Regions from separate parts of the Photobacterium sp. GB-50 genome, predicted to be linked through region 2. Evidence: predicted binding sites of a transcription regulator. Region 2 holds the regulator's gene; the other holds the start of a gene.
The links. Region 2 encodes CRP, which controls carbon source genes, mostly activating them, when cyclic AMP is high. Its sites were predicted from a motif close to TGTGANNNNNNTCACA; they were not measured.
Positions count from the first base shown of each region.

Region 1 (3,189 bases), on a different contig from region 2:
TTATAAAATCAATTTATCGCCCTCCTATTGCCTAATAGTTTGCTTATTTCTGGATCTAAATTGGATTCAAAGTAAGTGTTAATTTCACAAATTAATTATCCCATCTTAATTATATAGATGAGTGATGGTTGTTATTAATTAATGATGTTGCTTTATAAATAAAGCGGCAAGAGAACTATTATGAAAAATTTACTATTAAAATTATTAACTAAAAATAGTATTACGAGTGTTTTATTACTTATTTCAACATTTCTTATTCCTGATAATAATTTTATCAATGTACCTAGTGATGACATCAAACAATTGCTGTTTTTTATTCTTTGCCTGCAGGGAATGAAAGTGGGTGCAGATAAAGTAACGTTTAAATAATTAACGGGGGTATTATGAAGTCGAATGTATTAAGCATGATTAGAGAAAAAAGTCTTACAATAGTACTGTTATTGTTAATGTCATTTCTGTTGCCAAACTATGCGTTAGCAGAGTCTTATAGCGTAGATTCTTCTAATCACACGTGCTCTCATCACTCTGATTGCCAACACCATGATTCACATCACCAAGGGTGTAGACACCATCGCCATGAGTCACATCAACATCGATGTGAGAATCATCATTATGATGGCGATAATGGACATGAAAATTGTGATCATGCTAGAGATCATCATAAGCAACATGAACATTGCCAACATGATGATGATTGATCGTTGCTATGAATTTCTAAATTAGTTTTCTAGTATTAACTATCGAAGTTTTGGCGCTTTTAAAGTTAGAAGCTTAAAGCGCCATTTTAAAGAGTTGGTGGTATGGATAATAAACAGGCGTCTCAAATGGAACAATTATTAGCAATTATGTCTCAGTTGCGAGACCCACATCGTGGTTGTCCGTGGGATTTGAAACAAAACTTTGATTCAATCGTTCCCTATACCCTTGAAGAAGCCTATGAAGTGGCTGATGCCATCGAGCAGAAAAACTGGAACGATGTAAAAGAAGAATTAGGTGATTTATTGTTCCAAGTTGTTTTTTATAGTCAGATGGCCAAAGAACAAGGGTTGTTTGAATTTGACGATGTAGTGGCAGGCATAAGTGAAAAGCTGGTCCGTCGCCATCCCCATGTTTTTAGTGATGCTGATTTTGATGATGAAGCAGCCGTTCAACAAAACTGGGAAGCCGAAAAAGCCAAAGAGCGCGCAGCTAAAGAGCAAGATGAGAGCTTGCTTGCCAATATTCCTAACACATTACCGGCATTAATGCGTGCTGATAAAATTCAAAAACGCTGCGCGAATGTTGGTTTTGATTGGGATGAATTAGCACCAGTGGTTGATAAGGTAAAAGAAGAGCTTGATGAAGTGATGGACGAAGTGATTCAAGCGGTGCCAGAACAACAACGAATAGAAGAAGAGCTCGGTGATCTACTATTTTCAGTGGTGAATTTAAGTCGTCATTTAAAAGTAAAACCAGAGATGGCATTACAAAAAGCCAATAAAAAATTTGAAAAGCGTTTTCGCCAAGTGGAAAAAAGTGTGCTAGAACAAGGAAAGATCATTAGTCAGTGTTCATTAACTGAGCTAGATGAAGCATGGAATCGTGTTAAAGAGAAAGAAAGTAAAAACCAGTAATTAAAAATTCAGCATGATTTTTAAATGCATTATACCATTATGGTATTGTTCTGCTTGTTAAAGCTTGATATTTCAGTTCATAACGCTTACTTGATGTGAAGCAAAAAAAATCAAATGGCGGTGTGATAGTTTTCACGTTGTGGCGATAAATGGTGTCTGGTATACTAATTTCCCGTCCAGATACATTTATCCTCTACACCAATCTTCCAGGTTAAACATGACTACGAATTACATTTTTGTTACGGGCGGAGTAGTTTCCTCTCTAGGTAAAGGCATTGCTGCTGCATCACTTGCAGCGATTTTAGAAGCACGTGGTCTTAACGTGACTATGATGAAGCTTGACCCTTACATCAACGTTGATCCAGGCACAATGAGCCCAATTCAACACGGCGAAGTATTCGTTACGGAAGACGGTGCAGAGACTGACCTAGACTTAGGTCACTACGAGCGTTTCATTCGTACCAAGATGACTAAGCGTAATAACTTTACAGCTGGTCGCGTGTACGCAGACGTATTACGCAAAGAGCGTCGTGGTGATTACTTAGGTGCAACGATTCAGGTAATTCCTCATATCACGAATGAAATCAAATCTCGCGTGTTAGCGGGTGCTGAAGGTCATGATGTAGCAATCGTTGAAGTAGGCGGTACTGTGGGTGATATTGAATCACTCCCATTTATGGAAGCTATTCGTCAATTAGCCGTAGAGCAAGGTCGTGAAAACACCATGTTCATGCACTTGACACTTGTTCCTTACCTAGCAGCGGCTGGCGAAGTGAAAACTAAGCCAACTCAGCACTCAGTAAAAGAACTTCTTTCTATTGGTATTCAGCCAGACATCTTAGTGTGTCGTTCTGATCGTATGATCCCTGCCAATGAGCGTGCAAAAATTGCCCTGTTCTGTAACGTGCAGGAAAAAGCTGTTATCTCAATGAAAGATGTAGATTCAATCTACAAAATCCCACAATTAATTAAGGCTCAAGGTCTTGATGATTTAGTGTGTAAGCGCTTTGGTATTACAGCACCAGAAGCTGATCTTTCTGAGTGGGAACAAGTTATTTATGAAGAAGCGAACCCTACCTCTGAAGTCGTTATTGGTATGGTTGGTAAGTACATTGAACTGCCAGACGCATATAAGTCAGTTAACGAAGCACTTAAACACGCGGGCCTGAAAAATCGTCTATCAGTAAAAATCAAATACATCGATTCTCAAGATGTTGAGTCAAAAGGTACAGAAGTACTGGCTGGCCTTGATGCAATCTTGGTTCCAGGTGGTTTTGGTAGCCGTGGTGTTGAAGGTAAGATCCTTACTGCTCAATACGCACGTGAAAATAATATTCCATACCTAGGTATTTGTTTAGGTATGCAGGTAGCATTAATCGAGTTTGCTCGAAATGTAGCCAAAATGTCTGATGCGCATTCAACTGAATTTAATGCTGAAACTAAATATCCAGTCGTTGGTCTTATTACTGAGTGGATTGATAGTGAAGGTAAAGTTGAAGAGCGTACTGAGAAATCAGATCTAGGCGGTACAATGCGCCTTGGCTCTCAGCTATGTCATCTACAAGATGGTTCTAAA
Region 1 is NZ_PYNX01000005.1:19,956-23,144, reverse strand. It holds gene C9J41_RS08840 (hypothetical protein) at 1-35, shown strand, start outside; gene C9J41_RS08835 (hypothetical protein) at 181-369, shown strand; gene mazG (nucleoside triphosphate pyrophosphohydrolase) at 801-1,613, shown strand; gene C9J41_RS08820 (CTP synthase) at 1,831-3,189, shown strand, end outside.
Region 1: the regulator CRP is predicted to act here: its motif matches at 1,735-1,750, upstream of C9J41_RS08820 (CTP synthase).

Region 2 (3,189 bases):
TAGGATTATGTTCAACAGAGTTACAAACAGAAGTACGTCAGCTTGTCGATCAAGTTGATGATGCTTATTTTGCTGATCCTGCTTTTCTTTCTCAAGGTAAACCATGGCAATTAAGCCGTGATAGTTATCAGTTTTTAAATGCAGAAAGTGAATATGCAGGGTGGGTGGCAGCGCATGGTTTTGGTGCTAATCATTTTACTATTGATATTAATCAGCTTGAGCAATTTAATGAAATTTCTGAAGTGAACCATTTTCTCGAATCAAGTGGTTTTGACATTAATCAGGCGGGAGGTGCGGTAAAAGGCGATCCTACTGTGATGTTAGAGCAATCAGCAACCATGGCTGATAAAGTCATGGTCACGTTTTCTGATGGTGAGATGTTGGTCTCTGGCGGATTTTATGAGTTTGCTAAACGTTATTTACAGCCTGATGGTGAGATTTATACCGGATTTGTTGAAGCTTCGGCAGATAAGATCTTTGAAAGTACTTATAACTCTTGAACAGTGTAAACAAGGCAATAAAAAGCAGCCAATTGGCTGCTTTTTTTTAAATCTGTTAATTATCGAGGGGCGATCCCCAAATACCACTGTCTTCAACAGGACAGCGACGTAAACCTGTTTGCTGTTCTAAATAACAACGACGGTCACTAAAGCCTGTCATCTCAATAGTTGTAGGTTGAGGAGCGATAGCACCAGGTACAGTGGTGTAGCTATTCGGGGCAAAACGTTCAATATCCATATAAAAACCAAAAAAAGATGAACTCCATTCATTGCTTGAATTTAGCATTTAATTTGAGCAATACAAATTAATTAATGGCATTAATGACACACTTTTTAAAGGTATTTATGGGGGGATTATTAATCAATAAGAAATAAAAAAGCCGCAACAGTGTGCGGCTTTTTTCGTACGGTTAAAGACGTTAAAAATTAACGCGTACCGTAAACAACAATCGTCTTACCGTGAGCAGAGATAAGGTTCTGCTCTTCAAGCATTTTCAGAATACGACCCACTGTTTCACGAGAACAGCCAACAATTTGACCGATTTCTTGACGAGTGATCTTAATCTGCATGCCATCAGGGTGCGTCATTGCATCTGGTTGTTTTGCAAGATTTAGCAATGTCTGTGCGATACGACCTGTAACGTCTAAGAATGCCAAATCACCTACTTTCTGGCTTGTCACTTGTAGGCGACTTGCCATTTGAGCAGATAAGCGCATCAGAATATCAGGGTTAACCTGAATTAACTGACGGAATTTTTTGAATGAAATTTCTGCTACTTCACAAGGACTTTTCGCACGAACCCAAGCAGTACGCTCTTGATCTTCTTCGAATAAGCCAAGCTCACCAATAAAGTCACCTTGGTTTAGGTAAGAAAGGATCATCTCCTTACCTTCTTCATCCTTGATTAGTACAGCAACAGAACCCTTCACAATGTAGTACAACGTTTCTGCTTTCTCACCTGCGTGGATCAGCGTACTTTTCGATGGGTACTTGTGAATATGACAATGGGAAAGAAACCACTCTAAAGTTGGATCTGTTTGCGGTTTACCTGGAACCATATTACTAACTTCCTCTGCATTTGTTGCCCAACAGCATTGGTTTCTTTTCTAACTTTTATCACGAGAAAAAAAACTGCCTACTGATAGGGTATCCATTCAGCCGCTGGGCTGCAAGCTAACTTGAATAAGTTAGAGTGTATCCTTTTTCTGCGCCTTTTTCTTGATATTGATCTAGTAGATTCGTTCATTTCATATGGATAACTGTGCACAGGATCACAATGCGGCGAGATAATTTTAAGTGGTGCGATAAGTAATGATTATTACGACGATTTTTAGAGAGGAAAAAAGTTGTTATTAAGGCGGAGAATTAGGATTTACATTCATTATTTAATCAATAAGACTAGAGACAATTATTGGGCGTTTGAATAAGGATTAAGCGATGCAGTCCCGAGTAAAATGGGTAGAAGATATGACTTTTTTAGGTCAATCTAGCTCCGGTCATAGTGTAGTCATGGATGGTAATGGAGGGGATAAAGCTCCAAGTCCAATGGAATTGGTATTAATGGCGGCGGGAGGGTGTAGCTCAGTAGATGTTGTCAGTGGTTTACAATCCCAAGCGCAAAATATTGTGGGTTGTGAGGTTCTTATTTCAGCTGAGCGTCGAGAGCAAGCGCCACGTTTGTTTACCGCAGCCAATTTGCATTTTATTGTTTCAGGTTTTGATTTAAATGAAACCTTAGTGGCTAACACCATTGCTGATTCTTTAGAGAAATATTGCTCTGTATGCTTGATGATTGCTGAAAAGGTTAAGTTGACTCATTCGTATGAAATCATCACTGCTTAATAATGATTGAGATGAAAAAGGTTGGTGTTTGTGCCAACCTTTTTTCTATTTATTTTCGTTTGTGCAAACTTAACTGATTTTCCCTGTATTAATCAGTTTCTCGATAAGGGGGCGCATGATCAATTCCATTGCAAAACTCATTTTTCCACCAGGGACGACAAGCGTGTTATGACGTGACATAAATGAGCCTTGGATCATGGAAAGTAAATACGGAAAATCGACATTATTTAAACCGCGAAATCGGATCACAACAAAGCTTTCATCTAAGCTTGGGATCCCTTTGGCACTCACCGGGTTTGAGGTATCAACGGTTGGTACACGTTGAAAGTTGATATGTGTGCGTGAAAATTGCGGAGTTAAATAATTTAAGTAATCGTCCATGGAGCGAACGATTGACTCCATCACCGCTTCGCGAGAGTGCCCTCGATCTCTCGTGTCACGAACAATTTTTTGGATCCACTCCAAGTTAACAATGGGTACCATTCCAATAAGAAGATCAACATGCTGTGCGACATGGATCTCGCCATCGACAACCCCACCATGTAAGCCTTCATAAAAGAGTAAATCAGTGTTTTCTGCTAACTGTTGCCACGGAGTAAACGTTCCGGGCATTTGGTTGTAGGGTACGGCTTCGTCAAATGTGTGTAGATAACGGCGAAAGCGGCCAGTGCCATCTTCACCATATTGTTTGAAAAATTGCTCTAATTGGGCAAAGTCATTGGCTTCTGAGCCAAAATAGCTGATATGTCGACCTTGCTCTTTAGCTTTGCGGATCTCAGTGTCCATTTCAGGGCGGGTATAGCGATGGAAGCTATCGCCTTCTAGCCATGCCGCATTAATGTTCAT
Region 2 is NZ_PYNX01000009.1:17,111-20,299, reverse strand. It holds gene C9J41_RS12760 (DUF1338 domain-containing protein) at 1-500, shown strand, start outside; gene C9J41_RS12755 (hypothetical protein) at 556-738, opposite strand; gene crp (cAMP-activated global transcriptional regulator CRP) at 927-1,559, opposite strand; gene C9J41_RS12745 (OsmC family protein) at 1,939-2,343, shown strand; gene C9J41_RS12740 (phosphoribulokinase) at 2,413-3,189, opposite strand, start outside.